2 regions of the Streptomyces sp. NPDC050485 genome follow, and region 2 is predicted to be linked to the other one. Evidence: riboswitches for the same ligand, from Rfam matches in the RefSeq annotation. Region 2 holds a riboswitch; the other holds the start of a gene.

Region 1 (11,317 bases), on a different contig from region 2:
GCGGCCGGGCTGCGCGAACTGGGCGCGGACGTCCACACGCTGGGCTTCGACGCGCTCGACTCCGCCTCCCACGAGGGCGCGCTCGGCCGGGTGTTCGCCCAGGGCGACATCGACATGGTGCTGCTGGCGTTCGGGGTACTGGGCGACCAGTCCCGCGACGAGGGCGAGCCGCTGGCGGCGGTACGGGTCGCGCAGACCAACTACACCGGTGCGGTCTCCGCGGGCCTCATCTGCGCGAAGGCCCTCCAGGCGCAGGGCCACGGCTCGCTGGTCGTGCTGTCATCGGTGGCCGGCGAGCGGGCCCGCCGCGCCAACTTCATCTACGGGTCGAGCAAGGCGGGACTCGACGCGTTCGCACAGGGCCTGGGGGACGCGCTGCACGGGACAGGGGTGCACGTGATGGTCGTACGCCCCGGATTCGTCCGTACGAAGATGACGGCGGGCCTGGCGGAGGCACCGCTCGCCACCACCCCCGAGGCGGTGGCCCAGGCCATCGAATCGGGGCTGCGCAGGCGGGCGGAGGTGGTGTGGGTGCCGGGGGCGCTGCGGGTGGTGATGTCAGCGCTGAGGCATGCGCCGCGGGGGGTGTTCCGCCGCCTGCCGGTGTGAAGAGGCCCTAGCGCAGGGAGGGCTGGTCCCGGCAGGTTCCCTGGGGTGGGACTCCCGCTGCTCCCCGGCCGAAGGCGTACTCGTGGAGCTTGCGCCACACCCCGTCGCCGCCCTGCTCGTAGAGGGCGAACCCGGCGCACGTCCACTGGGCCGAGAACCCCGCGAGGGACTCGTACGCCACGTCCATCGCCTCCTCGGAGATGCTGTGCGCCACGGTCACATGGGGGTGGTACGGGAACTGGAGCTCGCGCACCAGCGGCCCCGCCTCGTCCCGCACCCGCCGCTGCAGCCGCGCGCAATCGCCCGCGCCCTCGACGACGTTGACGAAGACGACCGGGGACAGCGGCCGGAAGGTCCCCGTCCCGGCGAGCCGCATCGGGAACGCGCGCCCCTCCGCCGCCACCGCCGCGAGGTGCGCCTCGATCTCCGGCAGGCACTCCGCCTCGACCTCGTGCGGCGGCAGCAGGGTGACATGCGTGGGGATGCCGTGCGCGGCGGGGTCCCCGAAGCCCGCGCGCCGCTCCTGGAGCAGGCTGCCGTACGGCTCCGGGACCGCGATCGAAACGCCGAGCGTTACGGTCCCCACGTCGTTCTCCTCAGTCATGTCCGGATACGTCGGTTCCGGACGTCAGTGTGCAGTGTGACGGCCGCACCGCCGTCTGGCCAGTGCCCCGGTCAGGGCACCGGCCGGACGGCGGGTTCAGTGCTTGGCGGGCAGGAAGCCGACCTTGTCGTACGCCGCGGCGAGCGTCTCGGCGGCGACCGCGCGGGCCTTCTCGGCACCCTTGGCGAGCAGCGAGTCCAGCGTCTCGGGGTCGTCCAGGTACTCCTGCGTACGGGTCCGGAACGGCGTGACGAACTCCACCATCACCTCGGCGAGGTCGGTCTTGAGCGCGCCGTACATCTTGCCCTCGTACTCGGCCTCAAGCTGGGCGATGGTCTTGCCGGTGAGGGTGGAGTAGATGGTGAGCAGGTTCGAGACACCGGGCTTGTTCTCGGCGTCGTACCTGATCACCGTGTCGGTGTCGGTGACCGCGCTCTTGACCTTCTTGGCCGTCGTCTTCGGCTCGTCGAGGAGGTTGATGAGGCCCTTCGGCGTCGACGCCGACTTGCTCATCTTGATCGACGGGTCCTGGAGGTCGTAGATCTTCGCCGTCTCCTTGAGGATGTACGGCGCCGGGATCGTGAACGTCTCGCCGAACCGGCCGTTGAAGCGCTCGGCGAGGTCGCGGGTCAGCTCGACGTGCTGGCGCTGGTCCTCGCCGACCGGGACCTGGTCGGCCTGGTACAGCAGGATGTCGGCGACCTGGAGGACCGGGTACGTGAAGAGGCCGACGGTCGCGTTGCCCGCGCCCTGCTTGGCGGACTTGTCCTTGAACTGGGTCATCCGGCTGGCCTCGCCGAAGCCGGTGAGGCAGTTCATGACCCAGCCGAGCTGGGCGTGCTCGGGGACGTGGCTCTGGACGAACAGCGTGCAGCGCTCGGGGTCGAGACCGGCAGCGAGCAGCTGGGCGGCGGCGAGGCGGGTGTTGGCGCGCAGCTCGGCCGGGTCCTGCGGAACGGTGATCGCGTGGAGGTCCACGACCATGTAGAACGCGTCGTGGGACTCCTGCAGCGCGACCCACTGGCGGACCGCGCCGAGGTAGTTGCCGAGGTGGAACGAGCCTGCGGTGGGCTGGATTCCGGAGAGCACGCGGGGACGAGTCGAGGCCATGCTCAGCATTCTCTCAGGTGCGCCCGCCCACCCGGAAACCCGCGCCATTGTGACCGCGGCCACAGGGACTTCCCCCTGATTGTTCCTGGGGGCTACGCCCCCAGACCCCCGCTCCCGCGGGAACGGATTTCGGCTGCGGGCCGTGCGTGGCCGCTCGCGCAGTTCCCCGCGCCCCTGGCAGGGTGCATAGGAGCGAGGCCGAAGCCAAGCCCCGGGGGGGGGCAGGGGGCGAAGCCCCGGACCCCGGTCCGGGGCGGGGCCCCGAGAAAACCCCTTTCCTTCCCCACCCCCGGAGGGTTTAGGGAAGGGGCGGGGAGGGGCTCAATCCAGCGGCAAGCCCGGGGCCGGGTAGGACGACATCAGGTCGGCCACCTCCGCGCGGATCACCGCGAGGGCGGACTCGTCGCCCGCCCGCGCCGCCGTCACACCCCGGTCGATCCACTCCGCCACCGCGGGCATGTGCTCGACGCCCAGACCGCGCGAGGTCAGGGAAGGGGTGCCGATGCGGATGCCGGAGGGGTCGAAGGGCTTTCGGGGGTCGTACGGGACCGTGTTGTAGTTGACGACGATCCCCGCCCGGTCGAGGGCCTTCGCGGCCACCTTGCCCGGTACGTCCTTCGGCGTCAGGTCCATCAGGATCAGATGGTTGTCCGTGCCGCCCGACACCAGATCGAAGCCCCGGGCGAGCAGCGCCTGGGCGAGAACCTTCGCATTGGCGACCACCTGGTGCGCGTACGCGCAGAACGCCGGCTGCGCCGCCTCGTGCAGCGCGACCGCGATCGCCGCCGTGGTCTGGTTGTGCGGGCCGCCCTGGAGCCCGGGGAAGACCGCCTTGTCGATGGCCTTCGCGTGCTCCTCGCGGGACATCAGCATCGCCCCGCGCGGACCCCGCAGGGTCTTGTGCGTGGTGGTCGAGATGACGTCCGCGTACGGGACCGGGGATGGGTGGGCGCCGCCCGCGATCAGGCCCGCGATGTGCGCGACATCGGCGACGAGCACCGCGCCCGCCTCCTGGGCGATCTCCCCGAACGCGGCGAAGTCGATCGTGCGGGGCAGCGCCGTGCCGCCGCAGAAGATCAGCTTCGGGCGCTCCTTGAGGGCGAGTTCGCGCACCTCGTCGAAGTCGATCAGACCGGTGTCGGCGCGCACGCCGTACTGCACGCCCCGGAACCACTTGCCGGTCGCCGAGACGCCCCAGCCGTGCGTGAGGTGGCCGCCCATCGGCAGCGCCATGCCCATCACGGTGTCGCCGGGCTCGGCGAACGCGAGGTACACGGCGAGGTTGGCGGGCGAGCCCGAGTACGGCTGGACGTTGGCGTGATCGACGCCGAACAGCGCCTTGGCCCGCTCGACGGCCAGCGTCTCGACCTTGTCGATGTTCTGCTGGCCCTCGTAGTAGCGGCGGCCCGCGTAACCCTCGCTGTACTTGTTCTGCAGGACCGTCCCCGACGCCTCCAGGACCGCCGTCGAGACGTAGTTCTCGCTGGGGATCAGGCGCAGGGTGTCCGACTGGAGCCGCTCCTCGGCGGCTACGAGCCCGGCCAGCTCGGGGTCGGTGGCGCGAAGGGCGGGATGGGAAAGGGGAAGGCTCATGGCGTCCTCCGGGGTCCGTTGACAGATTCCCGGGGTGCCCAGGCGGGCGGCACCTCGTGCGACAGGCCGCGCACGGCTTCCCCGGGGTCGCTTCCCCGCTCGCCAGTCGCCGTACGTACCGAACACCCTACCGGCCGCGCCGGACGGCAAGGTTTCTTCGTCCGGCATCCGAGCGACGATAGAAAAGGGCACCATCTACGCCCCATGCCGCATGACGATCGGAGAACCCGTGTCGACCCACGCAGCGACCGAAGACGCCATCCGTTCCGCCGAGGCACACAGTGCGCACAACTACCACCCCCTGCCCGTCGTCGTCGCCTCCGCCGAGGGCGCCTGGATGACGGACATCGAGGGCCGGCGCTATCTCGACATGCTGGCCGGCTACTCGGCACTCAACTTCGGCCACGGCAACCGCCGCCTCATCGACGCGGCGAAGGCCCAGCTGGAGAGAGTGACGCTGACGTCGAGGGCGTTCCACCACGACCGCTTCGCCCAGTTCTGTACGGAGCTCGCCGCACTGTGCGGCAAGGACATGGTGCTGCCCATGAACACCGGGGCGGAGGCGGTGGAGACCGCCGTGAAGACGGCCCGCAAGTGGGGGTACAAGGTCAAGGGCGTCAAGGACGGGACGGCGAAGATCGTGGTCGCCCGGGACAACTTCCACGGCCGTACGACCACGATCGTCAGCTTCTCCACCGACCTGGAGGCCCGCGCGGACTACGGCCCCTACACGCCGGGCTTCGAGATCGTCCCGTACGGCGATCTCACCGCGATGCGGGCCGCGGTCACCGAGAACACCGTGGCCGTGCTGCTCGAACCCATCCAGGGCGAGGCGGGCGTGCTCGTTCCGCCGCCCGGATACCTTGCGGGCGTACGGGAGTTGACGCGCGAGCGGAACGTGCTGTTCATGGCGGACGAGATCCAGTCCGGCCTCGGCCGCACCGGGAAGACCTTCGCCTGCGAGCACGAGGGCGTGGTGCCGGACGTGTACATCCTGGGCAAGGCGCTGGGCGGCGGGGTGGTCCCGGTGTCGGCGGTCGTCGCCTCGGCGGACGTGCTCGGCGTGTTCCGGCCGGGCGAGCACGGCTCGACGTTCGGCGGGAACCCGCTCGCCTGCGCGGTCGCCCTGGAGGTCATCGCGATGCTGCGCACCGGCGAGTACCAGCAGCGGGCCACCGAGCTGGGTGACCACCTGCACCACGAGCTCGGCCTGCTGACCGGCACCGGCACGGTCGAGACGGTGCGCGGGCGCGGGCTGTGGGCGGGCGTGGACATCAATCCGTCGTACGGGACCGGGCGGCAGATCTCCGAGAAACTGATGGACCGCGGAGTCCTGGTCAAGGACACCCACGGTTCCACGATCCGCATCGCGCCGCCGCTGGTCATCAGCAAGGAGGACCTGGACTGGGGCCTCGACCAGCTGCGCGCGGTGCTCGCGGAAGACTGAGAGGCCCCGGCGAAGGCTCGATGCGGCCCCCGCGCCCTGTCTTTTGAGGGGCGCGGGGAACTGCGCGACCAGCCACGCACGGCCCGCAGCAGACGGCCGCCGCTTCCTGCGGAGCACTTTGCCGGGACTCAACCCGCCGGAGCGGAAGGGCAGTTGGAACCCGCGCAGAAGACGCTGAGCACCGTCTTCAACGTGTTCTCCTGCTCCGGCCACGCCGCGGCCGGGGCCGCGGACAGCACCGCGTAATGCTCGCCGCCCGGCGTCAGGAAGGCGTAGTCGACCACCTGGCGCCGGTGGCCGAGCTGCTGGTTGTCGTACGCGTAGACGAGCCGCGCGGCCTGGGTGGCGCCGCCGGGCACGGTCGCGTCGTTGCCAAGGCTGATCTCCTGGTAGCCGGGGTTCTTCGCCAGCTCCCCCGAGGTCTGCTTCAGCGCGTCGTACGGGCTGAGGCCCGACTCGGCGACCGGGTACACCTGGATCAGCCGGGCGTGGTCGGCGGAGTTGTAGAAGACGCCCTTGCCCCCCTGGTCCTCACGGGTCCAGCCCTGCGGCACGTAGAGCGTGAACCCCCTTGGATCCTGGACGAGTTGGAACCCGGCGGGCGCGGTGGAACCCGGCGACGCGGAGGGGGAGGCGGAGGCCGAGGGGCTGCCCTTGCCGTCGTCGCTGCGGTCGGGGGTGACGGAGGGCGACCCGGACGCGGGCGGGCCGACCACGACCTTCGGATGGTCGGGCCCGCCCCGGGCCAGCAGCCAGCCGCCCCCCGCCCCGGCCGCGGCCACGACGACCATCGCGACGACGACGGCGACCGGCACCCGCCGGGCGGGGCGCGCCTCGGGGGGCACGACGTGCGGCTCCTCCAGGGACGGCAGGGGCAGCTGGGGAGCAGGGGGTGTCGGCGGCGCTGGGGGCCCCGGCGGTGCCGGGGGCGCCTGGGACTCCGGAGGTGCGACGGGGGCATGGTCCGACCCCTGTACGCTCTCCCACTTCTGCGTCGCCGCGTTCCAGCGGACCTCGCCCTTGCCCGTGCTCATCGCCCGCTCACAGCCCGGTCACTTCGCGGACCCGCTGCACCAGCGCCTCGCCCGATGCGAGCAGGCCCGTGATGGCGGTGGCGCCGGTGAGGAGTTCGCCGAGCCGGGCGAGGCGGCCCGGGGTCGCGCGGCCGTCGGTGCGGATCTCACCCTCGGCGTCGGCCAGTTCCGCGTCCAGGGTGCGGGTCTGGTCGTTGGCCACCAGCTGGGCGAGACCCGCCCTGAACTCCACGATGGCGTCGAGGAGTTGGCGCTGCGCCTCGTCGTCGGCGCCGCCCGCGTGGTAGGTGCTCCGCACCTTGTTGTGGTCGCCGACCGAGACGGAGCCGGTCACCCCGCTGATGTGTACGGACCGCTGCGTGTTGTCGCCGTCGGACATGGTCATCACCCCTCGTTCTTGACGGTGTTGTGGTCGCCGACGCTGATCGCCCCGCGGGCGTTCTCGATCATGACCCCGCCCTGGGCGACATTGACGATCTTCTGCTCGAACTGCCCGGTGTCGTACCCGGCTTCGTACAGCACGTTCCGCACTCCGCTGGTCACCCGGTCCTCGATGGACTTCACATAGCGCTGGTAGTCCATCGACTGGAACAGGGAGGTGTCGGGCGCCGCGGCCAGCTCGCGCACCGACCGGGCGGGCCCGTCGGGCAGCGCTCGCCCGTACCCGCCGGTGAGGCGGTGCCAGGTCGAGCCGATCGCGCGGCCAAGCACGACCAGGGAGCGCAGCGCGGACGCCGGGGTGTGCAGCAGCGCCCAGGCCGCCTTGCCCAGCGGGTTGCGGCAGCGGAAGTCGTGGGCGGCCCGGTCGGCGCGGAAGAAGTCCTCGCGCAGCGGCGGCAGGACGTGCGGCGCGATTTCCAGGACCAGCATGCCGCCCTGCGTGTGGACCCGTACGAACACGGTGGTGACGAGGTGCTCCTCCCAGCCGCCGACCCGGATCCGCAGGAAGTGCCTGCGGGCCTCGCCGCCCTCCTCCAGGGCGGCGGCCCGGTGCTGCTCGAAGTCGCCGTCGCGGTAGGGCGCGTGGGTGCGCGAGGGGAGCCCGTCGACCGGAAGGAAGACGTACTCGGTCATCTCCAGCTGCCGCAGCCGGTCCCGTACGGCGCCTGCCTGGGCCGCCACCGCCGGTGCGGGGACGCGGAGTTGGGCGATGAGGGGCTCGACCATGCGCAGGATCTCGGCGTTGGAGACCCGGGCCGGGGCCCGGTCGCCGAGCGACTTGCGGGGGCGCAGCTGGATGGAGACCGACCAGGGGTCGAAGGGGTCGCCCGCGCCGCGGAAGGGGGCGTACGCGCGGTAGACCGCGAGCCGGGCGTGCTGCTCGGCGCGGATCAGGGCGGCCAGCCGCTGGAACCGCCCGTTGGCGTTGGCCTGCGCGGGGTCGGCGGCGAAGTCCTGGAAGCCCTCCGGGGAGAGCTCGCCCGCCATGATCCGGGCGAACTGGGCGCGCTGCGCCGCGATGCAGAGCGCGAGCACGGCGAAACAGGCGAGGATCCCCCAGCCGAGGCCCGGGCTGAAGCCCTGGCCCGCCAGGCCGAGGGCGCCGCCACCGACGAGGCGGGCGGGGCCCGTGACGAACGGCGGGACGGAGCCCGAGCTGCCGTAGGAGCTGCCGTAGCCGTAGCCGTTCCCGTAACTCCCGTATGCGGAGGAGTAGTTGTGCGAGGAGGAGGAGTATCCGCCGAACAGCGAGACCACCACGGCGATGGCGAACACGGCGAGAAGGCTCCGCGCCCACCAGCGCAGGAAGAACGCGGGCACGGTGCGGTACCAGGGCGCGGGTCTGGCGGTGCCGCGGACGAGCCGGGCCACGCCGAGCAGCAGGCAGGGCCCCAGGACGACGAGGAAGGCGTACTGGGTGACGACCACGCTCAGCACCCAGAGCACGAGGATGCCGAGCGACCAGGCGATCTCCAGGTTGCGGGCGCGCAGCGCGTGCGCGAGGACCCGGGCCGCGTCGAAGCCGAGCGAGGGCGCGACGATCCGCTCCTCGTGGACGTACAGCTCGTCGATGACCGCGTCGCGGTACTCCTCGTCCAGGTACGTGCCCGCGGCCATCAGCCGGGTCGCCTCGCTGACCGCCGGATGCACCGGCGGCAGCCCGCCGGGTTGCCGGTCCGTCGACTCCGCTTGCTGCGGCACATGGGCCTGCGTCATGCTCCTGCTCCCCCGAGGTGTGACCGTGCGCCCCAAATCGCCCTGCCGGACCGATGGTTCGAGGGCGGGGCTGCTGCCAGGCAGGCCATGTTAGCGGCGCCGCGGCCCCCCGCACCCCCGCGATCCCCGCCGCGCGGTAATTGCCTCGCACCTCCGTACGGGCGGAGGCACCATGCGGGCATGGAACGCGAACTCATCAGCACCATCGCCCACGCCGACCATCCGATCGCCGCGCCGCTCTCCGACGAGTCGGTGCGCCGGATCCTCGATCGCGCCCTGCCGCGCGGCGGGGGGAGACTGCTGGACCTCGGCTGCGCGGAGGCGGAATGGCTGGTGCGGGCCGCGGCCGGCCGGCCCGGCCTGCGGGCGGACGGGGTCGACATCAGCCGGACCGCGCTGGAGAAGGCCCGCACGGCCATCGACGCGGCCGGCCTCGCGGACCGGGTACGGCTGCACTCCTGTGACGCGGGCGATTTCACGCCGCCGGAGCCGGAACCGTACGACCTGGTCCTGTGCATCGGAGCCACCCACGCCTTCGGGGGCCTGCTCCCCACCCTGGAGGCGGCCCGCCGCCATCTCGCGCCGGGCGGCAGCGTCCTGGTGGGCGAGGGCTTCTTCAGCGGCGAGGTCAACGAGGTGATGCGGGAAGCGGGCTTCACCCCCGACGAGTACCCCGACCTGGCAGGCACCTTCGACCAGGTGGCCGGGGCGGGCTGGGTGCCGGTGTCCGCGCACGTCAGCTCGCAGGAGGAGTGGGACACCTACGAATTCGCCTGGACCGGCTCCCTGTCCCGCTGGTCCCTCGACCACCCCGAACACCCGGACGCGGCCGAGGCGTTGAAGACGGCACAGGAGCACCGGGCGGGGTACTTGCGGGGGTACCGGGGGGTGCTGGGGTTCGTGACGCTGGAGGTGAGGGCGGGGTAGGGAGACAGGCGAGGGGGCGGGGCGGAGCCCGGCGGGTGGAGGCTTTCCCGGCCCCCCGGCGGGGACGGCTGCGGGGGCGGCTACAGTCCCCCTGTGTTCTTTGGGATGATCTGCGCGCTTGCGTCCGCGCTCTGCTTCGGTACGGCCACCGTCCTCCAGGCCGCCGCGACGCGCGCCACCGAGCCGAGTACGGGGGCGGGCGCCGGTTCCGGTGTCGACGCGGCGCTGCTGCTGCGCGCCGTACGCCAGTGGCGCTATGTGGCGGGACTGGCGCTCGACGGCCTCGGCTTCGTCTTCCAGATCGTCGCCCTGCGCTCGGTGCCGATCTACGCGGTCGGCGCGGCGCTCGCCGCCTCGCTCGCGGTGACGGCGGTGGTCGCGGCCCGCGTCCTGCGGGTCAGGCTGTCCGGTGCGGAGTGGGCGGCGGTCGGGGTGGTCTGCGCGGGCCTCGCCCTGCTGGGCCTGTCGTCCGGCGCGGAGGGCAAGGACGCGGGCCCCGCCTCGCTGCCCTGGTGGCTGCTCGGGGTGTCCGCGGCGGTGCTGGCGGCCGGCATGGTCGGGGGCCGCCTTCCGGACCGCGGCCGGGCCCTGGTCCTCGGGCTCGGCGCGGGCTGCGGCTTCGGCGTGGTCGAGGTGGCGGTCCGCCTCATCGACAACCCCTTCGACCTGACGAATCCCGCGCTGTACGCGCTGCTGCTCGGCGGCGGCGCCGCGTTCCTGCTGCTGACCTCCGCGCTGTCACGCGGCTCGGTCACCACGGCGACGGCCGGCCTGGTCATCGGCGAGACCATCGGCCCGGCCCTGGTCGGCGTGGCCTGGCTGGGCGACCGCACCCGCGAGGGCCTCGGCTGGCTGACGGTCACCGGCTTCGCGGTGGCGGTGGCCGGCGCCCTCGCCCTGGCCCGCTTCGGCGAGCCCCCGGAGACCGAACAGCAGCCCTCCCTCCAGGACGGCTAGGCCGTCACGGCAACGCCCGGCACAGCGCGTCGAGCGCCCCCGGCCAGCCCGAGTCGGGCGGGGTCGCGTACCCCACCACCAACGCGTCGCGGTCCGGCGGGAGTTCGGGGTGGCGGAAGCGGGAGAGGCCTTCCAGGGCCAGGCCCTGCCAGGTGGCGGCCTGGATGACGGAGCGCTCGGTGCCGGGCGGCAGTTCGAGCACCGCGTGCAGCCCGGCGGCGATTCCGCTGACCCGCACGTCGGGGGCCCGTTCGGCGAGCGCAGCCACCAACTGGTCGCGGCGGCGCCGGTAGTGCAGCCGCATGCCGCGCACATGTCGGTCGTACGCGCCGGACCCTATGAACTCGGCGAGCGTCAGCTGGTCGAGCGCGCTGCCCGTCCAGTCCGCCCCGCCCTTGGCCTCGGCGACCTCGTCGGCGAGGTGCTCGGGCAGCACCATCCACGCGATGCGCAGTCCGGGCGCCAGGGACTTGCTCGCGGTGCCGATGTAGACGACCCGTTCGGGGTCGAGGCCCTGGAGCGCGCCGACCGGCTGGCGGTCGTAGCGGAACTCCCCGTCGTAGTCGTCCTCCACGATCAGCCCGCCCGTGGCGCGCGCCCAGTCGACGGCGGCCGCCCGCCGGTCCGGCAGCAGCGGCACCCCTATCGGGAACTGGTGCGCGGGCGTCATGAGCACCGCCCCGGCCCCCTTCAGCGACCCCAACTCCTGGGTGCGGGTGCCCAGTTCGTCGAAGGGGAGCGGCGGCAGCCGCAGCCCCGCGTCGGTCAGCAGCTTCCAGTGCACGTCCAGGCCGTACGACTCGACCGCCACCTCCCGCACCCGGCGGGCCCGCAGCACCTTGCCGATCAGCATCAGACCGTGCACGAACCCGGAGCAGA
Region 2 (11,317 bases):
CGCTTCGAGGTCGAGGTTCAGCGTTTCTTCGCCGTGCGTCGGCGGCTGCGGACCATGCACGCGGCCCCGATCGCCGCGAGCAGGCCGCCGACGGCCAGACTCACCGCCCCGAGCGTTCGGTACGTGTCGGTGTCGGGTGTGGGTGCGGCCAGGTAGCCGCCGGTGCCGGCCCGGACCGTTCCGGGGTCCTTGCTCGTATGACAGGTGCCGCCGCGCACCATGGCCAGGTGCATGGCCACGACCGGCCGCGCGGCCTTGGCCGCAGCTCTGACCTCGGTGTTCCGGCCCGACGAGATCTCCTTGTCGATCAGAGCCAGCGCGCCGACGTGGGCGTCGTCCTGGACCTTCAGCCAGGCGGAGTCGTACGCGGTCCCGGCGCGGGCCCGAACGGAGTCCAGATCCTGCTGCTGCGCCGCGGTCGGCGTGGCGGACAACTCGGTGCCCAGCTTGCCGGCGAGGGCCTTCAGGCCGGTGTCGAGCTTGCTGTGGTCGCGTACCAGCACCGACCCGACCGTCTTCACACATGTGGTCGCCGCGTGCTGCTGCGCGTCGTTCCCGGCGGCGATCTCCGCGAGGTTGCCCTCATGAATCGACCTCACGAACATCGTGTCCTGATCACTCACGGCAGCGGCCGCGGGCGCCGCGCATATCGCGGACGCCGCACCCGCCAGCGCAACGAGTGACATCAACCGAGTACGCATCACAACTCGCTCCCTTCGCGCCCGCCGGACATCGGCCGGGCGGATCCCGCAGGCGCCGCAATAGCACCCCAGGGGATACGTCCCACCGCGACACGCCGCATTGCGCACGCGGAGCGCGGATTCACCCACCTGGCCCTGAACGCGGTCCATCGCCAGGGCGTCGTGGAGCGCCGCGATGCGCTCGCCCTGCCGACGGACCCGCACCGAGCCGTGCTGCCGCTCCCGAACCCCGGCCGCCCCGTACCGCCCCCCGGCGGCAGGCGCGGGACGCGGGATCGGCGCCCGGGGCCGCCAGTGACAGGTGACGATCCGTTAATTCCCGGCAGGCGGCCCGCAGCCCGCTGGTGCGATGTACGGATCGGAAGGAGTCGTGGACGGCATACTGATGACCGTGCGAGTGGCGATCACGACGGTCGGTTCTCGGGGCGATGCGGCTCCTTACGCCGGCCTCGCGGACGGGCTGGTAGCGGGGGGTCATCACGTCACGGTGGTGACGCACGCCTGCTTCGAGCCCCCGCTTTCCGATTCACCGGCCGGTTTCCACCCGCTTCCGATCGACCCCCGCGCCGAACTGCGCTCGGCTCGCGGTCAGGTGCTGCACCACAGCAGGACCGGTCCGGGAATGCTCGCCCGGGTGGTGTCCCTGGCGAGGTCACTGGCCGGGGAGATGGCGGACGACCTCCTCCAGGCCGCGCAGGCCAGCGACGTGCTCCTCCTGGCGGGCTCGGTGACTCCGCTGGGCTACGCGATCGCCGACGGGCTCGGGCTGCCGAGTGCCGGACTCAATCTGCAGCCCATCCACGCGACAGGCGCCTTCGCTCCGCCGATGACCGGTGGCGGCACCGGGGGGCGCACTGGCCAACAGGGCATCCGGGCACGGCGTGCACCTGGCTCTGGACCACGTGTACGCGCCGGCCGCACGGAAGATGCGCCGCTCGGCTGGGACTGCCCCCGCGCAGCCTGCGGGCCCAGCGCCGAGAGCGCGAACGCCGTCACCGGCCCGTCCTGCACGGCTACAGCCCGCTCGTCGTACCGCGGCCCCGCGACTGGCGCGCCGGCCTGGAGGTCGCCGGGTACCGATGGCCCCGCCTCCCCGACCGCCAACTGCCCACCCGGCTACGGGACTTCACGGTCTCGACCTGAAACGTGCCCAGTTCGATGGCGAAGGTGCTGCTGCTGAACGAGCCACAAGGGCAAAGAGGTCATCTGATCCGCCGGACGCCCCCTGGGCTCGGCGGTCGAGCCGGCTAGCGCGCCACGCGGTAGCGGAGGTAGACGACACTCGAACTGAAGGTGCGGGTCTCGACGAGTTCGAGATCCACCCGGCGCTCGCGTTGGGGAAAGAACGGAATGCCACCGCCGACCAGCACCGGGTAGACCCTGGCCCGGTACTCGTCGATCAGACCCGACGCGGCCGCCTCGGCGGCGAGAGTCGCGCCGCCGATTGCGATGTCGCCCTCCCCCGGCTCGGCCCGCAACCGCTCGATCTCCTCCGCCAGGCTGCCGGAGGCCAGGCGGGCATTGCCCCGCACCGCCGACAGCGTGGTGGAGAACACCACCTTCGGGAGCGGCTTCCAGATGGCGGCCCACTCGAGCATTGAGTCGCCGAGCGATGGATCCTGGTCGGCGGTCTCCCAGTACAGCATCGTCTCGTACAGCCGTCGTCCCAACAGGTGGACGCCGACCTCTCGAATCTCCTCGGTGACGAAGCGAAAGACCTCCTCGTCGGGCGCCGTCCAGTTGAAGTCGCCGTCCGGCCCGACGATGTAGCCGTCAAGTGAGACGCCCATCGAATAGGTCACGCTGCGCATCAGAAGTCCTCCTCGGGACCGGGTTCGACAGTACGACCCGCCGGACGCCGCAGGACTCATCGAGGCTCGCGGGATCCCCTGGGCCGAGTCACCTCACGAGATCGTTTCGTTGAGAAAACCTCAGTGAGGACTGGTACGCCTCGGCCGACAACCCCTAACGACATGACCTCCGAGAACGGAGGGACCAGCGGGCCAACCGCCGGCGCCGTGGCAGTCACGGCGGCCGGCCCACCAGTGTCGTCCCTTCACAGTGCGCGCGCGGGAACGAGGTCGAGCTGACATGGGAGTAACGGGTGTCAGCCCTGGCCCTCAACGCAGGCCGGCGAGGTTACCCACGGCATCGATCGTGCCGTCGGCGAAGGCGCGCACGGAATTAATCGTGCCGTCGGTGCCGCCGAGACCAGCGGCGTTGGCTGACGGACCCATGAGTCCAATGAGCGCGGCGGCCCCGATGGCGATGGCTGCGGCGCGGAGAATGCGGCGTTCCATGATCACCCTTTTCTGCATGGCTGGTTGGAAGCTGTGCAACGTCACGTCGGGCCACGCGGCAACGTGCACACGCACCCCATCACCCAGATGGTCGCGATGAAACGATCAACTCCCGCGTCCGCCTTGTCGAAAGGCTGGTAGCGGGGAGGGGGTGCCGTCCGCGGGAGAGGGGCGGTGCCGTCGGTCCCGTCGTCCCGTCGCTGGTCCCGTTCCACCGGCCCCGTTACGATGACCGGGCGGTCGTGACTGGCGCTTGGGTGGGGTACCACCGGGGAGCGATCCGCCTTCAGCTGAAGCCGTGCGCCTGGGCGATCCATTCTTACCGATGGGAGCCTTCCGTGACCGCACAGCTCATGACCGGCACTGACGTGGCGAAAGCCGGCCTCGACCGCAGCGCTCGGCGGGCGCGGGACCTGGTGGCGGAGACCGGTGTGAGGCCGTGTCTGGCGACGGTCCTCGTGGGCGAGGACCCCGCATCCGTCACCTACGTCGCGATGAAGCGCAACCGCTGTGCCCGGGCGGGCATCGAGTCACGGCACGTACCGCTGCCGTCGGCGACCACCACCGCGGAACTGGTCGCGACCATCCGGGCTCTGTCCGCCGACCCGTCGGTGCACGGCATCCTGCTGCAGCACCCGGTGCCCGCGCACATCGACGAGCGGGCCGCGTTCGAGGCGATCGACCCCGCCAAGGACGTCGACGGCGTAACCATGTGGTCGTTCGCGGCCATGGCCTTCGGCTACCCGGGCTTCGCTTCCTGCACCCCGGGCGGAATCATGCGACTGCTCGACGCCTACGGGGTCGAGCCCGCCGGCCGGAACGCGGTGGTGGTCGGGCGCAGCCCGATCCTCGGCAAGCCGATGGGCATGCTGCTGCTGGCCCGCGACGCGACGGTCACCTACTGCCACTCCAAGACGGCCGACCTGCCCGCGGTGACCGCGGCAGCGGACATCCTCGTCGCGGCCGTCGGCAGGCCGCAGTTCATCAAGGGCCAGGACATCAAGCCCGGTGCGGTGGTCATCGACGCCGGATACAACCCGGGCAACGTGGGCGACGTCGACTTCGAGGGAGCGATGGAGCGTGCGCGACTGCTCACACCCGTACCCGGCGGGGTCGGGCCGATGACGATCGCGGTGCTGCTGGAGCAGACCGTCGACGCGGCGACCCGTCAGGCGGCGGGCGGAGCGTCTGCGACGTAGCCGTCCTCCAGTTGGCGGCGGGCCGGTCCGCGCGGCGACGCAGTTCGCGCGGCGGGCATCCCCGTGATCTAGGTGGTCATCGGGTTGCGTCCGGGGCATCCGGATGTCGGACCTCGCAACAGGGTGCTCAGCACGGCAGCGCAGTCCGGCCTCTTCACCGAGGGGGACCCCGGCACACAGATCCACCACGACGTCGCGGACTGGCTCGAAGGGACCGCCGCCCAATGGCCGGACACCGCCCGGGAGTTCGTGCCGCGGGTCCCCCGCGACGGGTTTGTCCATTCGCCGGACACCGGCCTGCCGGGTTGAGGATCGTTGTCCGTGAATGTGCACCAGGCACCGACGGGCCGCGCCTCGGCAGGAGGTCCCCGGTGGGCGGCCTACAGGGATTGGGGAAGCCATGAAGTGGCAGACGGCGGAATTCGGTTCGTCCCACGGTGGCTCGGTCGGGGTCGTCCTGGCCGACGGCAGCGAGGCAAAGCCGGTGTACCTCGATGCGGGCAGCGGCGGCGGTGGTTGCACGACCACGCAATGGACCGTGCACGACGGACGGATGGGCCGGCCACGCGCTGCTGAGCTGCGCGGCTCGTGTTCGTGCGGCTGGCGCGGCGCGTCCCGCTATCCGATCGACTGGGCCGCCGTGGGCGAGGTTTCCCTGTACAAGGCGGACATCGACACGGACGGCCCCCGCCAGGACTGGGCCCAGCACATCAAAGACGTAGAGGCACGGTCTCTGCCCTTACCGGCCGATCTGCAGGACCTGCTGGACATGCTGGCCGAACGGCTCGACAACCTGGCCTTCGAAGTGCCGCTGGCCGCACTCAAGGCCGTAGCGGCGGCAGAGCGCATCACACAACGCGTCGGCAACGCCGCGGCCCACAGCATTCTGGCCGAGGAGTCCATGGACGAACTGACCTGGGATGACATCGGGAAGGCGCTGGGACTGACCGAGAACGACGCCCGTTCGCGGCTCACCCGCTACGTCAGGCGCTGAGACTTCGGGGCGGGCAGGACGACGGCGGGGCAACTGCGTGACGGCCGTCATCCAATCCCGGCGAGTGTCGAGGCCAAGGACAAGAGCAATGCACCCAGCACCCCCACTGAGCCGTAGCGCCGCATCTCGCGTCGGCCATCGTGCCGGCGGACATAGTGCGTGGTGGCCGCGGCGAAGGCCAGGCCGCCGACGATGAACCACGGTCCCCACAGGTAGAGGTACCAGCAGGTCAACCCGGCCAGGTCCGGCGGGACAGCGAGCGCCCCGGCCTCAACCAGCACCCCGTGGACGACGAAGAGACATCCGTGCCAGACGAGCAGCACTGCCGCGCCGCCGCCACAGAGCACCATGAGGCGACTGGTCCATGTGCCGCGACGGTGTGTCAGGCCGATCCCGACCAACGCCCCGAAGAGCTTCAGGAAACCGGTCACCCACAAGACGGCCAGGAACCACGTCACCCGGTCCTGAGCGAGCTTCATCAGCGACGGAGCCACCGTCGACTGCGCGCCGAAGGTGCCGCCCAACGCCCAGACGAAACTGGGCACCGCGAACAGAACCCCCCATGCGGCAACGGCGAACGCGGGCCACGTGCCCAGATGGAGGGGGAGCGCCCGGCTCCGGGCCGGACGCACTGAGTTGTCCAAGGAATGCTTCATCGCCACGACTCCATCCTGGCCGGACCGCGCCGGCGAGACGTCATGCGAGCGGAGCATCCGCCTCCCCCGTGAGAGCTACCGCCCGGCACTCTTGCGGAGGAGGGCCCAAAGGGCCCGGTGAGTACCCCCGGGCCGGGCCGGCTCAGCTCGCGGCAGGGCTGCTCGTGGCGGGCGCGCTGTCCGGGCTGTGGCCGGCGCCGGCAGTCCCGTCCTTCCCGGATCTGCCGTACTGCGGTGTCTACGAGCGTAGAGTCGCGGGCGTTGTGTCATGTCACCCCAGGGGGGATCGGGTATGTACAGCCGTCGTATTGGCAGCATCGCGGTCAGCGCCATCGGGCTCGGTGGGATGCCGCTGTCCATCGAAGGGCGGCCGGACGAGGAACGCGCGATCGCGACCGTCCACGCCGCAATCGACGCCGGGATCTCGTTCATCGACACGGCCATGTCGTACTGCCTGAACTCCTCCGAGACCGGGCACAACGAGTCGCTGATCGCCCGGGCACTCGCGGCATACGGCGGCGACACCTCCCACGTGCTGGTCGGGACGAAGGGCGGGGCGGCGCGCGAAGCCGACGGGGCCTGGTCCTTCAACGGGGACCCCGCGACCCTCCGGGAGGCGTGCGAGGGCTCCCTCAAGCGGTTGGGCGTGGACGCCATCGGGCTCTACCAACTGCATGTGCCGGACCCGAAGGTGCCGTACGCCGACTCGGTGGGCGCGCTGCGCGACCTGTACGACGCGGGCAGGATCCGCGCGGTCGGCATCTCGAATGTCAGCTCCGACCAACTGCGCGAAGCCCACCGGATCCTCGGCGAGCGGCTGGTGTCCGTGCAGAACAGCTTCTCGCCGGCCACCCGCGACAGTGAGCCGCAGCTGCGGCTGTGCACCGAACTGGGGATCGCCTTCCTGCCGTACAGCCCGCTGGGCGGCATCTCCCGCGCGGGCGGGCTGGGTTCATCGCACGCCGCGTTCGCGCGGATCGCCGAGGAGCGTGGGGTCAGTCCCCAACAAGTGTGCCTGGCCTGGGAGTTGGCGAAGTCCCCGGTCGTGGTCCCGATCCCGGGGTCGTCCCGCCCGGCGACCATTCGTGACTCGGCGGCAGCGGCCGACCTGACGCTCACCGAGGCGGAGTTCACCGAACTGGACGCCGCCTGAGGGCTGTTGCCCTCCCGACAGGCCATCGGTTTCTCGGGGTATGGGCTGGGCGAGGTCTTCCGGCCGGGCCCGCGCGCGGCGGGCCGCTCAGCCCGTCGCCGCCGCCCGGTACGGACGGAAGAACTCGCGCAGTTCCGCCGCGTAGAGCTCGGGCTCCTCGAACGGTGCGAAGTGCCCGCCGCGCGGGGGCTCGGTCACCCGCACGACGTTTGCCGTACGCTCCAGCCAAGCCCGCGGCGGCCGGACGACGTCGCCGCGGAAGAGCGAGAATCCGGACGGCACCTCGACCCGGCGGGCGTGCTGCGCGGGCGGGATCGCGGCGTTCGCCCGGTACATGCGCATGGACGAGCCGATCGTCCCCGTGAACCAGTAGAGCGTGACGTTCGTGAGGATCTCGTCCTTCGTGAAGCGCCGCTCGATGTCGCCGTCGCAGTCGCTCCACGACCGGAGCTTCTCGATGATCCACGCGGCGAGCCCGGCCGGTGAGTCGGTGAGCCCGAAGGCTGCGGTCTGCGGTTTCGAGCGGTGCATGGCGGCGTAGGCGCCCTCGGTCGCGCCCCAGGCCGCGGTGCCTTCGAGCCAGGCGCGTTCCTCGGGCGTGAGCTCCGCCGGATCACCGGTGAAGACGGGAAGACCGGCATCGGTGCGGTGGACGGCCACGACGCGATCCGGGTGGTCGAGCCCGAGATAGCGGCTCACATGGCTGCCCATGTCCCCGCCCGCGGCACCGAACCGCGGATAGCCGAGGACGTCCATGAGCTCGGCCCACAGCCCGGCGACGGCGATGGAGTCGAGGGGCGGGCCGGTGGGACGGTCTGAGTACCCGTAGCCCGGCATGTCGGGCACGACCACGTCGAACGCGTCCGCGGGATCGCCGCCGTGCGCGCCGGGATCGGTCAGGTGCCCGATGACCTTCGCGTACCGCCAGAACGAGTCCGGCCAGCCGTGGCTGAGGACCAGCGGCAGCACGGGCCCCGTCGGCGCGACGGCCCGGGCGTGTACGAAGTGGATCCCGAGGCCGCCGAGCGGCACGCGGAAACGGGGGAGCCGGGCGAGCGCCGCCTCCTGCGCCGGCCAGTCGAACCCGTCCGCCCAGTAGGCGACGAGCTCGCGGAGGTAGCCGAGGTCGGTCCCGAGCGACCACCCTGCGTCCTCGGGCGCATCCGGCCAGCGCGTCATGCGCAGCCGCGCGCGGAGGTCATCGACCGCCGCTTGAGGGGTCTTCGGGGTGAACGGCTCGGGGCGGGGCGCAACATCCGGCATGAGACGCATCCTACGGGCCACACCGCGCCACACCTCGAAAGCCCCCCGGACAAGATCCGCCGGACACCCAGGGCCGGCGCCCTGGACCGGGCCGAGCGGACGCTGGCCGAACTCGACGACGCCCGGCGGGAGATGGCCGACGCCGCCGGTGCCGGCCCGGGCCGGGTCACCGTCGCCGCCGAGGCACTGCTTCAGCCGGCCCGGGTGCTGGCCGCCTTCCGCGTGCACCGCCCCGGGGCGGGGGTGCGGCTGTTCCAGGCTCCGGTCGACTCGATGCGGCGCCATCTGCGCTCCGCCGAGGTGGACTTCGCGCTCGCCTCCCAGCCGCTGGCCGGGCCCGAGTTGTGCTCGCTGGAATGGTGCGGGAGGAGGTGCTGCCGGCCGTGCCGCCCGGGAGCGCGAAGCGGTGGCCGAGCTGGCGGAGAGGACTTCGTCGGCACGCCTGCCAGACATTGGCAACGTGCCCTGCTGGAGCGGCTGTTCGCCCGTGAGGGGACCTCGCCCCGGGTGGTGTGCGAGGGCGACGAAGCCGCCGCCACCCCGGAACTGATCGGCGCAGGCCTTGGCGTCGGCCTGGCCAGGCTGCGGCAGGCGGTCAAGGCCCTGGGGCCCGTGCTCTACGGCTATTACGGGCAGGCCGAGGCCAGCACATATCCGAAGTGGCCCCCAGGGACCACGAGTTGACCGGGCGCGGCGCGCAGCTGACGGTCGGCCGGGCCGCGCCCGGCGTGGAGATCGCCATCCGGGACACCAACGGCACCACTCTGCCGCCGGGGGAGCGGGGCGAAGTGCGGGTGCGCTCGCCCTATGTGATCAAGGAGATGATCGTGGTCGGGGGGGCCATGTCTATCCGGCGGAGCTGGAGCGCCTGCTGCTGAGCCATCCCGCTGACGGCGACGGGCAAGCCGGACAGGCGCCTGCTGCGGTCCAGGCTGTCCGGCTGAGGCGCGGCGGCCGGGAGCCGGAACGGAGCTCGGCGCCCGCGACGACCTCCGCAGTGTCGTGTCGGCGGTGCGAAATTCGCTCCGTCCTGGGCCCGTTGGCCGTGTTACTCGCTCCTGGACTCCAGGTTGCCTCGGGCCGGGGCTTGGGTGCCCTGGCTGATGTGCGTCAGCACGGGGTGCAGCCGTTGTGTGAAGTACTTGGCGACTCTTCGGGGGTTGTTGCTCTGTACGGCGGACCTGTCGAAGTGGGCCAGGTGGGGCTCCCAGCCGGCCGTGAAATAGACCATCGCCTTGAAGTAGAAGACCCTGATCGCCTTCGGATTCACCGGGCTCGGTAGGTCCGGCAGGATCGGGGGCTGCCAGAAGTCGCCGTACTTGTGCTTGAGTTCGTACAGCACGCCCTCGGCCTCGGCGATGGTCGAGGTCTTGAAGCGCTGGTACTCGGCCTCGTCGGTGACCAGGACGACGAGCCGGGACGGGTCCCTGCGGCGCAGGATCTCCACGTACTCCCACACCGTGCCGGGACCCGGCCCGGCGCCGAGGATGACCAGGCGGGCGTTGTCGATCAACTCCCCGACGGTGTCCTTCCAGTCGTCGAGAGGAAGGTACGTCCTGCGGGCGCCGGATCCGCCGGGCAACTGCTCACCGGGTCGGCCGACCGCGATCAGCGGGCCGAACCGTCGGAACATCCTGCCGAGCCGTTCCTCGTACGTGCGTCCCGAGCGCGTGATCGTCCGGGCGGGGTTGTTGAACGCATTGTCGTTCTCCGCCGCCGGGGCGATACCGGAGGACGTCAGGTCCTGTGTGAAAGGGCGCAGGTAGAGGACGTAGGAACCCGGCAGGAGGCTCGACGTGGAAGCGACGATGCGCGCCGTGTGGACTCTGGCGCGCCTGCCCATGAGCAGGCTGAGCACGAGCACCGCGACGCCCCCGACCATGACGCCGAGATAGATGAGCAGCAACACGTACCAGGGAAGGCCCTGGTAGCCGGGCATATTCGTGGTGGCCGACAGCGTCTTGACCCGTTGCCCGCTGAAGAGGACGGCCAGGCTGCCCGCCAGTCGCAAGATCCAGCCCGTGACCCGCAGAATCCAGCCAAAGACCTTGCGCTGCACGGGGAGAGAGGCTCGTTCCATATGGCAGCACCACACCCCTCATCCTTCACCGCGCTTCGTAGACCGCGACACGAACTGACCGGCCGAGGGCCGGGACTCTGCCACGTGAAGACGGTAGGCTGTGACGGTTCGGTTCCGTCAAGTCCGTCCGTACACATGCGGACGGCGAGAGCCTGGGCGATGCGACGGTCGAGCGCGATCATTGTGCGCACCGTCAGGCGCGTCGGCCGACTGATCGACGAACACGGTCGTGCGGTCGGGCCAGCGTCCACGACGGGCCCACCTAGCACTGGTTGCCTGTCGCGTTCTGCAGGCGGATGCCGCTGAATCCCAGCGTGCTGGTGGTCACCGCATCCCAGAAGTCCCAGAGGCTGTCCAGCACACGCAGCTGAATACCAGCGTCCCGGTGGAGCTGGAGGAGGTCGCCGACGGGCTGGGCCGGGCCAAGTGGTTTGACGGGTTCGGTGGATACGAAGGCGTGCGGCACTGGGTCGCCGAACGGCCGGAACGAAGCGGCGGAGAACCGGTAGGCGAACAGTTCGACGCTCAAGAAACGCATGACCCAGTCGTGCTCGATCGCATGCACGCGCTCGCCGCCCCAGAACTTCTGACTGGACAGCGGTGTCCCACGAACCGGCCGCCGCACCGGGACGAGCGGAATTGCGTAGCAGGGCGCCCCTCATCCCGTGCCGAGGGGCGCCGACTCGCCGTGGGCGGGTTCGGTGGGGGCGAACCACCGGTGGGCGGCGGTCCGGAGGGCGTCCAGGTCGGCCGGGTCGGGGTGGGGTGCGGATGATGCCCAGGCCACATAGCAGTCGGGGCGCAGCAACAGGGCGGTGGCCGCGGGGGCGGGGTGCTGGGGCTGTGCGGTGACGATGTCCACCTGGTCGGGGCAGTGGGCGAGCGCCTGCGCGGCCGTGCCGTCTTCGGTCAGGTCGAGCAGCAACGGCCGTGCGGTGGCGGTGAGTTCCGCCAACCGGACCGTCCCGGTG

The links. Region 2 has a riboswitch for ZMP and ZTP ahead of ACIBK6_RS10035 (bifunctional 5,10-methylenetetrahydrofolate dehydrogenase/5,10-methenyltetrahydrofolate cyclohydrolase). Riboswitches for the same ligand answer to the same signal wherever they lie in the genome.
Region 1: it holds a riboswitch for ZMP and ZTP, as region 2 does, so the genes downstream of both, glyA (serine hydroxymethyltransferase) here and ACIBK6_RS10035 (bifunctional 5,10-methylenetetrahydrofolate dehydrogenase/5,10-methenyltetrahydrofolate cyclohydrolase) in region 2, are expected to answer to the same signal.

What each region holds. Positions count from the first base shown of each region.
Region 1 covers NZ_JBITHR010000020.1:123,973-135,289, forward strand. The annotation lists gene ACIBK6_RS32090 (decaprenylphospho-beta-D-erythro-pentofuranosid-2-ulose 2-reductase) at 1-609, shown strand, start outside; gene ACIBK6_RS32095 (2'-5' RNA ligase family protein) at 617-1,195, opposite strand; gene trpS (tryptophan--tRNA ligase) at 1,310-2,323, opposite strand; gene glyA (serine hydroxymethyltransferase) at 2,645-3,916, opposite strand; ZMP/ZTP riboswitch at 3,946-4,036, opposite strand; gene rocD (ornithine--oxo-acid transaminase) at 4,128-5,363, shown strand; gene ACIBK6_RS32115 (hypothetical protein) at 5,492-6,397, opposite strand; gene ACIBK6_RS32120 (hypothetical protein) at 6,405-6,782, opposite strand; gene ACIBK6_RS32125 (hypothetical protein) at 6,782-8,554, opposite strand; gene ACIBK6_RS32130 (SAM-dependent methyltransferase) at 8,735-9,481, shown strand; gene ACIBK6_RS32135 (hypothetical protein) at 9,587-10,438, shown strand; gene ACIBK6_RS32140 (PLP-dependent aminotransferase family protein) at 10,443-11,317, opposite strand, start outside.
Region 2 covers NZ_JBITHR010000004.1:163,296-174,612, forward strand. The annotation lists gene ACIBK6_RS10010 (DUF4142 domain-containing protein) at 18-851, opposite strand; gene ACIBK6_RS10015 (glycosyltransferase) at 1,087-1,881, shown strand; gene ACIBK6_RS10020 (dihydrofolate reductase family protein) at 1,949-2,512, opposite strand; partial or broken gene ACIBK6_RS10025 (IS5/IS1182 family transposase) at 2,671-2,793, shown strand; gene ACIBK6_RS10030 (hypothetical protein) at 2,822-3,070, opposite strand; ZMP/ZTP riboswitch at 3,234-3,318, shown strand; gene ACIBK6_RS10035 (bifunctional 5,10-methylenetetrahydrofolate dehydrogenase/5,10-methenyltetrahydrofolate cyclohydrolase) at 3,355-4,200, shown strand; partial or broken gene ACIBK6_RS10040 (cysteine hydrolase) at 4,237-4,398, shown strand; gene ACIBK6_RS10045 (hypothetical protein) at 4,601-5,194, shown strand; gene ACIBK6_RS10050 (DUF3995 domain-containing protein) at 5,242-5,850, opposite strand; gene ACIBK6_RS10055 (aldo/keto reductase) at 6,143-7,003, shown strand; gene ACIBK6_RS10060 (epoxide hydrolase family protein) at 7,091-8,266, opposite strand; gene ACIBK6_RS10065 (LysR family transcriptional regulator substrate-binding protein) at 8,216-8,950, shown strand; gene ACIBK6_RS10070 (hypothetical protein) at 8,926-9,144, shown strand; gene ACIBK6_RS10075 (hypothetical protein) at 9,315-10,346, opposite strand; gene ACIBK6_RS10080 (DUF6886 family protein) at 10,609-10,971, opposite strand; gene ACIBK6_RS10085 (FAD-dependent monooxygenase) at 11,005-11,317, opposite strand, start outside.